Regions from separate parts of the Lysinibacillus sp. NPDC096382 genome, predicted to be linked through region 1. Evidence: predicted binding sites of a transcription regulator. Region 1 holds the regulator's gene; each other region holds the start of a gene.
What was found. The regulator LexA, encoded in region 1, represses DNA repair genes until DNA is damaged. The targets are predictions, from matches to a motif close to CGAACATATGTTCG.
Positions count from the first base shown of each region.

Region 1 (3,287 bases):
GCCTATACCATTCGGACCTTCTATTGCTCTAGCAGCTATTATCATCTATTTCTATGGGGATGCGTTGATGAATTGGTATCTTGGGTTTTGGTAAGTAATCATTGATGGATTCCTTCAATGATTAATAGTCAGGCAGTGAATGCAAGATAAAGATCATGGAGGGGATAAGATGAAACCAATTATCGGAATAACGGCTTTTGCGGAGGATGATTTGTCCTCAAGATTAAATGCTGCTTATAGCAAAAGTATAATGGAAGCAGGGGGAGTTCCACTGATAATTCCAATTGGCGTTGAAGAGGATGTAGCACAAATTTTATCGTTGACGGACGGATTATTATTATCAGGTGGCTATGATGTACATCCATTCCTCTTTGACGCAGAACCTGCACCAAAATTAGGGAAGATTCATCCTGAACGAGATGCAGTGGAGCTTGCTTTAATTAATGCAGCCTATATTCGGAAAATGCCAATTCTCGGAATCTGTCGAGGGCTTCAAATACTAAATGTTGCGTTTGGAGGCACAGTCTATCAGGATATTGAAAGTGAGTATCATAGTAAAAAATTAATAAAGCATGTGCAACAGGCAGCACGAGGTGTTACAACACATTATGTTAATCTATCACCTGAAACATTATTAAAAACGATTATTGAGGAAGAAAAAATTGCTGTGAATTCATTTCATCATCAGGCAATAAACGTAGTAGCAGAAAAGCTGAAAGTGGTAGCAAAATCAAGTGATGGTATCGTTGAAGCGGTAGTGCATGATGATTTACCATTTTGTCTAGCAGTACAATGGCATCCTGAAGAGCTAGCTATTGTAGGAGATGCAGTATCAAAGAAACTATTTGCTGCATTTGTAAAGGCAAGTTTGAAATTTAAGGTAGAGGCATAAACTTTATAAGCATTAATTATTTATCCAAGGTTCTAGATAACCTTGGTGATGAACATGAATATATTGCTAGGTGTAAGGAATCCATTTTCAAGTGGGTTCTTTTTTAGCGTTTAACATAACACTCAAAAGATAAGAAAAAGAGGTATATGCCCATTTGTGAACATAATAACCTCTTTTTATACTTTAATATTGAGATACTTTTAATGTACACGACGATATAGACCTACAACATGCCCTAAAATAGAAACTTGATCTACAATAATTGGCTCCATTGTTGAGTTTTCAGGCTGTAAACGAAAATGACTTTTTTCCTTAAAGAAACGCTTTACAGTTGCTTCATTCTCTTCAGTCATTGCTACGACAATATCACCATTATCAGCTGTTGCTTTTTGTTTAACAATCACTAAATCTCCATCTAAAATGCCAGCTTCAATCATTGATTCACCCATAATTTCAAGCATAAATAATTGATCTTCACTTGTACCATAAATATCTGGAAGTGGGAAATATTCATCGATATTTTCAACAGCGGTTATCGGAGAACCTGCAGTAACCTTCCCAACTAATGGGACATGAATAACATGTTGCTTTTGAATAGAATCCTCTGGCTCTAAAATTTCAATTGCACGTGGTTTAGTTGGATCGCGTCGAATCAAGCCTTTTTGTTCTAAACGAGCTAAATGCCCATGAACTGTTGAGCTTGAGGCAAGTCCAACTGCCTCACCAATCTCACGTACAGATGGTGGATACCCCTTTGCTCGTACTTCTTCTTTAATGAACTCTAATATGGCCTCTTGTCTTTTCGAAACTTTTTTCATATTTGCTCACCTCTTTTTTTAATCATTCTACTAATTAATAGTATAACAGAATGCGAACACTTAAGCAAACATAGGTTCGAAAAGTGTTTGACAAAAACGTTTGTTCGTATTAATATGAGAACATATATTCCGAACAAACATTCTAGGAAAGGGGTTTTAAACATGAACTGGTTAAAGAAAAATCCACATATTACAACTTTATTAGGAGCTTGTCTGCTTTTGGCGGCATACCTTTTTATAACAGACCCAGGCGATGTAACATACACAGAAATTGAAATCACACATGGTGATAGCTTATGGTCGTTAGCCGATCAATACCGTGGTAAAATGAAAACGGATGAATGGATTAAGCTTGTGAAAACAGAAAATGAATTATCGAACGTACAAATTATTGCAGGTAAATCCCTAGTGATTCCAGTAGTGGGTGGCCAATCCCCTATAAATTCAATTGAAATTGCGAGAAACGAAAAATGATAATGAATCAACAATCGGCTGTTGTCTATTGCCGTGTGAGTACAGAAAAAGAGACACAAAGTTCTTCATTAGAGCGTCAGCAAGAGGAGTTGATGCGCTATGCCAAAGAACAGGGCTACGAAGTCAAGCGTGTTTTTATGGACAAGCATAGTGGTTATGATGTGGAACGTGAAGGTTTACTAGAAATGCTTGATTTCATTAAAGAAAAAGAAATAGAAGCATTATTTGTACAGGATGAAACACGTTTAGGGCGTGGAAATGCTCGAATGGCAGTATTGCATTTATTGCAGAAAACTGAAACTGATGTTTTTTCTATGCGAGACGAGGGACCTATACAATTAAATGAAATGGATACGATGCTCTTAGAAATTTTAGCAATCGTAGAGGAGTACCAGCGCAGAATCCATAATGCTAAAATACGTCGTGGCATGCGTCGTGCCGTTGAAAATGGCTATCGCCCTGAAAACAATTTATCTAACCGTGGAAATCCAAATGGTCAAGAACGTAAGGATGTTCCTATAGACGAAATTGTCAACCTACGTAATCGAGGCTTCACCTTTGAGGAAATCGCCATGACGCTTAGAGGTTTAGGCTTTGAAGTAAGCAAAGCTACAGTCCATAGGAGATATCGGGAACATCAAGAGGGTAACGGGCAAAATAAAGTAACGTATTAATCAGTGGGAGTTTTATCGTCCCGCTGATTTTTTAATTTTTAAAGGTTCTAAGTTCCAAACTGACGGGTAGACCCGATCGACGAATAGAATGAATAGCAAAAAAATAAGAGAAGTAGCGATTGCTACCTCTCTTCCTTATAAATTCACTATAAAAAATTTTTATATCATCAATTAGCGATATTTTTATTTATGCCCTGTACCAATTTTCATCAAAAGAGAGATGCAGGGCTTTACCCACAGTAATGCCAAATTGTATAAAACCTTTACTTCTTGCAGTTATGATGTTGCCGTCTTGTACAACTAAGTCTTCAGAGAGATGACTAAGATCAAAGAAGCCCAACTTATCCATACCTTCTAGAGATAATCCTACAGTATATTTTTTGTTCTTTAATACTCCAGCTTTTGCTAAAAGAGATGGCGTGCTAGAAA
Region 1 is NZ_JBIWFC010000001.1:469,275-472,561, forward strand. It holds gene ACIQZA_RS02180 (prepilin peptidase) at 1-94, shown strand, start outside; gene ACIQZA_RS02185 (gamma-glutamyl-gamma-aminobutyrate hydrolase family protein) at 170-892, shown strand; gene lexA (transcriptional repressor LexA) at 1,093-1,710, opposite strand; gene yneA (cell division suppressor protein YneA) at 1,873-2,184, shown strand; gene ACIQZA_RS02200 (YneB family resolvase-like protein) at 2,181-2,858, shown strand; partial or broken gene ACIQZA_RS02205 (DJ-1/PfpI family protein) at 3,046-3,287, opposite strand, start outside.

Region 2 (3,287 bases), on a different contig from region 1:
ATTATTGGTTTAGGAGCAAGTCTTTTTTTAACGGTGTTAAGTCCTTATGTAGCTAATCATTGGTTTGTGAAAAGTAGAGGGTTGGCAGTAGGAATTTTAACGGCGAGTACTGCAACAGGGCAGTTAATTCTCTTACCATTATTGGCGATTATTATTGAATATTATTCTTGGCGATGGGCGATTGGATTAATGCTTATTCTAAGTATTGTTATGTTCGTCGCTATTTCAATATTTATGAAAAATAAACCACAGGATATAGGGATTCTTCCTTATGGACTGGAAGAAGATCTAGTCGTGCAACAAGAGAATCATAAGAAAAATCCGATTAGTATTGCTTTTAATGGTTTATTTGAGGCAATAAGGAAGAGAGAATTTTGGCTATTAGCGGGAAGTTTTTTTATTTGTGGACTTTCAACTAGTGGGTTAGTTGGTACTCATTTTGTTTCTTACTGTATTAGCTTTGGTGTCCCTTTAGTAACCGCTGCATCCTTTCTTTCCTTTATGGGAGTGTTTAATCTTGTAGGGACTACTTTATCCGGGTGGCTGTCTGATCGTTTTGATAATCGATGGTTATTGTTTTGGTACTACCTTTTAAGAGGAGCGTCTCTGCTTTTACTCCCGTATGCATTAATGCAAGGGTCGCTAACTTTACTGACAATCTTTACAATATTTTATGGATTAGATTGGATTGCTACAGTACCCCCAACGATTAGTATTTCTAGACAAATTTTTGGTACGAATAAAAGTGGCATTATTTATGGGTGGATTTTCGCATCACATCAAGCAGGAGCTGCAGTTGCTGCCTATGGTGGAGGCCTCATTTATAAGTTTTTCAATTCATATACTTGGGCCTTTTTCCTTGCTGGAATGTTCTGTGCATTGGCAAGTTTATTTGTCATCATCGTGAAAAAACAAACGCCTCATCATGCCAATATTTGATAACTAGTTACTCGCTTTGCTTAGAGCGAGACTCTTGACTATCGTCGGTTCTCAAAATTTTGTCAGCTATTTCACTATTGCTTCGTTTTCCAAAGAAAACATTTGTTACTGTCGCTTCGCTTTCACACAGAAAACATTTGTCCAGCTAATATTGGAATTCGCCGCTAACCGAAGGAAGAACGCCGCTAAAGCATAAAGTTGCGCCGCTAACCGAAGGAAGAACGCCGCTAAAGCATAAAGTTGCGCCGCTAACCGAAGGAAGAACGCCGCTAAACCATAAAATTGCGCCGCTAACCAAGAAAAGAACGCCGCAAAACCCGAATTTCCGCCGCTATTGATTTCACACGCAGAAAACATTTGTTGCTGTTGCTACGTTACACTTCGCTTTCGCACCCCTTCTATACACGACACCTTAATTCCATTGAGGCAATAGTTATCACTAAAAAGTTGAAGCCAATATCATATTGGTTTCAACTTTTTTCATTTAAAAAATTTTTGACACCGACCAAACAAAAGTTTATAATATAAACAAATATAATAAAAGGTGATGCTATGAATGAAAGGGAACAGGCGGTCCTTGCATTAATTCGCCAGAATCCGTTTATGTCTCAACAAGAGATGGCCGATAAGATGAATCTGTCTCGACCAGTCCTTGCTAATTTAGTATCGAGCTTGACGAAACAGGGGAAAATTGTAGGCCGTGCGTATATTTTGCCTGAGGAAAATGAAATCATTTGTATCGGTGGAGCCAATCTTGACCGAAAATTTCATGTGAAGGGGAATGTCCAGTTCAGTACATCCAATCCTGCAAGCTCTTCATTTAGTGTAGGTGGTGTAGGACGAAACATTGCTGAAAACTTAGGCAGATTAAATCATCAAGTAACATTGCTGACTACTGCCGGCAAAGATGCTGATTGGCAAGTGATCCAAGAAGCTTCAGAGCCATTTATGAATTTACGTTATGTGGAGCAGTTACCAGACGCTTCAACTGGTTCCTATACTGCGATTATGGATGAGCAGGGCGAGCTAGCATTAGCGGTAGCAAATATGGAAGTATATGATCTTTTATTGCCAAGTTTGCTAAAAAAACATGAGGCAATGCTCATGAACGCAGGCTGCTTTATTATGGACTTGAACTGTCCAAAGGAAACAGTGGCTTACATACAGCAGGTTGCAATTGCCCGTGACATTCCGTTTGTCATCGTACCGGTATCTTCGCCAAAAATGAATCGATTACCTGATACGTTGCAAGGTGTAACATGGTTTATTTGTAACACAGATGAAGCAGAGACGATTGTTGGTCATAAAATCGAAAACTCTGTGCATTATGAAAAGGCTTTACAGCAATTTCTTACATTAGGTGCTGACCAGGTAATTATTACAGCGGGTAGCAAGGGTGTGTATGCAGCTTCTGTTACAACGAAGCCAAGTCATTACGCGGCGAAAGCTATAGAAAAAATTGAAGATGTAACAGGTGCCGGGGACGCCTTTGTAAGTGCTGTAATCCACAGCTGGCTTACTGGGCAATCCTTTGCAACATGTATTGATGCAGGCTTAACGAATGCTAAAAATACGCTTGCATCCCCATATACAGTAAGACCTGAGCTATCAGTTGATTTGTTAAACAGTGAAATGGAGGAATAACAACATGAAAGAATTCATCGTATTATCAGAAGAAGTAAAAGCAGGACAAGCAAAAGGCTTACCAATCGTAGCATTAGAATCAACAATTATTTCTCACGGAATGCCATATCCACAAAATGTTCAAACCGCACGTGAAGTAGAACAAATTGTTCGTGATAATGGTGCAGTACCAGCAACAATTGCTTTAATCGATGGTAAAATTAAAATTGGTTTATCAGATGAAGAACTTGAAATGTTCGGTAATGCTCAAGGTGTAGCAAAAGCATCTCGTCGTGACTTAGGCTATCTTTTAGCAACAAAAAAATTAGGAGCGACAACTGTAGCAGCAACAATGATCTGTGCTGAGCTAGCTAATATTGAAATTTTTGTAACTGGCGGTATCGGTGGCGTACACCGTGGTGCAGAAACAACAATGGATATTTCAGCAGATTTAGAAGAATTAGCTCAAACAAATGTTGCTGTAATTTGTGCGGGTGCTAAGTCAATTTTAGATATTGGTTTAACTTTAGAATATCTTGAAACAAAAGGTGTACCAGTTGTTGGATACGGTACAGATGAGCTACCAGCATTCTATACACGCCAAAGTGGTTTTGATGTAAACTTCAAGATTGATACGCCAGAGGAAGTGGCAGAAATGCTACGTGCCAAATGGCAATTAGGCTTAAAAGGTGGAGCTGTCATTGCTAATCCAATTCCAGAGACTG
Region 2 is NZ_JBIWFC010000023.1:27,429-30,715, forward strand. It holds gene ACIQZA_RS22445 (MFS transporter) at 1-939, shown strand, start outside; gene ACIQZA_RS22450 (hypothetical protein) at 1,045-1,296, opposite strand; gene ACIQZA_RS22455 (carbohydrate kinase) at 1,492-2,583, shown strand; gene ACIQZA_RS22460 (pseudouridine-5'-phosphate glycosidase) at 2,588-3,287, shown strand, end outside.
Region 2: a site for LexA is predicted at 1,446-1,459, ahead of ACIQZA_RS22455 (carbohydrate kinase). Genes of this name have one in related genera too.

Region 3 (3,287 bases), on a different contig from region 1:
GGGGGACATAGAGATGGCCATAGAGAATCCCATAAAGAAGGGCATAAGGAGCACATGCACAAGGAGTCACCTACAAGGCACGTTAAAGAAAAAGAGGTGCAAAGACCAACGCCACCACCAATTATTGTACCACCACCACCAATGCCAGAACCACAGATGATTCCAATTCCTTATCCAATGCCAATGCCGATGCCTCAGCCAGCGCCTGTTGAACTTAGCTGGAATCAAAACGTTGTCATGCCAAGTGTAGAGCAAACTGTATCTCCAATTCAAATTCAACCACAGCCCGTAGCCCAACCGGAGGCGCCACCACCAGCACCAATGCCGCAACCGATTTTTATCATGCCGCAAATGCCAGCGGTACCACATTGTGCAAGCTGCCATCAGCCAGTGCATCATCATATGTATTGGCCGATGCCAATGCAAATGCCGATGCAAATGCCTATGGAACCGCAAGTTGAGGCGTATACAATGCCAGAGCAACCATCATGTGAAATGGGATGCGAAAAAGTTGCTGGGGTGGGAGAATTCTTAGAATCTAGTACATCTCCATTCTTCCCTATGAGCCCTGAATATCAGCAAATGCCGGAAATGGAACAGCCATGTGGTTGTCATGCACAACCAGTCATGATGCCGACGTGGCAAATGGACCCATGTTACTGTCCACCGCCATGTCCACCACCATGCCCAATGCCATGTCCGTCACATTGCCATATGCCACATGCTTCGGTAGGACCATGGATGTCACCGCATTTTTCTCCAGGCGGGATGACGCCTTATCGATGGTGAAAAAGCGTATATCATTGAAGAAGTAAAACCTAATATTTGGAAGTATAAATATCAATCCAAAAATTATTTTGTGAAACGAGCAAAGCAGATAGAAATAGCGGAAAAGGTAAGGGTTATACATCGACGACTTGGACATCTGGAGCCCTCGCTAATCTTACCTTTAATGAAAAGTGAAGATGAGTATTTAATCGTGCAAGATTGGCAAGAAGGAAGTCATAGTGCTAATTTTGCACATAAAAAGGATCGGAAGGAATCACTAAAGCTCTTAAATACATTACATGATACACATAAAAAAATTGCTTGGCAGCGGGTGCCAGGTTTGCACACCTATTCACAGCTTTTAAAATGGCAAATGCGTCATATGCGTTTTAAAAGCAGACGGAATGAATTTCGTGCATTTTTAACAAAAGAAGAAATCAATCAAATTTTACATTATAGTGAGAAATCGTTACAGCTAATCGCTCAGGAAGATGTAGCTGAAAAAGAAACAACGCTTTTACATGGAGATGTCGTCCATCATAATTTTTTATGGTGCTCAGATGGGGAATTACGTTTAATTGATTTTGATTTGGCTCACCTTGGGGAAGCTGATGATGAATACATTTTATGGTTACATCGTGTATTACCTGCCGTAGATTATGACCTTGGTAAAATATTTGCTGAGCTACCAGAGTTGAAACGATTAGATAAAAAAAAGCTACATCGTTTAAAATATCCAAATGAGCTATTACGTGAATGGCTTTTTGCAGTGGATTTACCATTAAATCAACAACTGGTATTTTTAGATTATTTAGTGCCATTTACAAAACGGGCCCTCACATATTGGCCAAAATTGTGGTACGATATTGATAAAATGATAAAGAAATGACCGTCTTTTGGCGGTCATTTTTGTTATGTGAACGACTACTTGTGTTATTTCTTATAGTCGAGCATTCGTTCGTAATATGCTATAATCGAAGACGATGATTGTGAGGGATTATAGAATGTATGATTATTTAAAAGGACAAGTAAAGCGTATAACTCCTGAGTATATCGTCCTTGAACAACAAGGGATTGGCTGGCAGCTAAATACACCAAATCCATTTGCGTTCCGGACATCGGCCCTTGAACAACAAATTTTTGTTCACTTGCATGTACGTGAGGATGCACAAGTGTTATATGGCTTTCCAAATTTAGATCAGCGAGAACTGTTTCGTAAACTTATTTTAGTGTCAGGAATTGGACCGAAGGGTGCACTTGCTATTTTAGCTACTGGGAACCCGCAACAGGTTATCAGTGCCATTGAACGAGAAGATGAATCATTTTTAGTAAAGTTCCCTGGTGTGGGTAAGAAAACGGCACGTCAAATGATTCTAGATTTAAAAGGTAAACTTAGCGGATTGTTGGAGACTATTGAGCTACCAAGTACAGAAGATGAGCTACCGTTATTTGGTGTGAATCCATATAAACATGAGCTTGAAGAAGCTATTCTTGCCTTAATGGCACTTGGTTATTCTGAAAAAGAATTAGAAAAAATACGTCCACAGCTCGAAGAAAACGACAAGCTTGAAACAACAGATGCATTTATGAAACAAGCTTTACAATTGCTATTAAAGTTAAAATAGTGAAAGGGGGGGAAGTACATGTCTGAACGTATGATTGCTAGTGAGGCGGGTAGCTATGATGAACAGTTTGAATTATCTTTACGGCCACAAAGATTAGCACAATACATTGGTCAACATAAGGTCAAGGAGAATTTACAAATTTTCATTGAAGCGGCAAAGCTTCGTCAGGAAAGTTTAGATCATGTGCTGCTATATGGACCGCCTGGACTTGGTAAAACTACATTAGCTGCTGTTATTGCCAATGAAATGAATGTCAATGTGCGCATGACTAGCGGCCCTGCGATCGAACGTCCTGGAGATTTAGCAGCTATTTTAAGCTCACTTGAACCAGGGGATGTGCTATTTATCGATGAAATTCATCGCCTGCCTCGTGCCATAGAAGAGGTGCTTTATCCTGCGATGGAGGATTTTTGTTTAGATATTGTCGTTGGTAAAGGCCCTGAAGCGCGTTCTGTCCGACTTGATTTACCGCCATTTACACTCGTTGGTGCAACAACAAGAGCTGGCGCATTATCAGCACCTTTAAGAGATCGCTTTGGCGTGTTGTTGAGGTTAGAGTATTATGATAATACGTCACTTGCAGAAATTGTTGTACGTAGTGCGCATTTATTTGATGTTGAGATTGAGCAAGTAGCAGCGCTTGAAATGGCGACACGCTCGCGTGGTACACCCCGTATTGCTAACCGTTTGCTAAAACGAGTGCGAGATTATGCACAGGTGCTCGGAGATGGTATGATAACGGAGGGACTTGCTAAGCAAGCGCTTGAGCTATTACAAGTCGATCCTAGAGGGCTTGACCATATTGACCATAAACTTGTGACCAATATGATTGAGCGCTTCCGTGGTGGCCCTGTAGGCTTAGATACGCTGGCAGCATCTATAGGCGAGGAACGT
Region 3 is NZ_JBIWFC010000023.1:1,160-4,446, forward strand. It holds gene ACIQZA_RS22330 (LysM peptidoglycan-binding domain-containing protein) at 1-789, shown strand, start outside; gene ACIQZA_RS22335 (phosphotransferase) at 860-1,657, shown strand; gene ruvA (Holliday junction branch migration protein RuvA) at 1,773-2,393, shown strand; gene ruvB (Holliday junction branch migration DNA helicase RuvB) at 2,412-3,287, shown strand, end outside.
Region 3: a site for LexA is predicted at 1,716-1,729, ahead of ruvA (Holliday junction branch migration protein RuvA). Genes of this name have one in related genera too.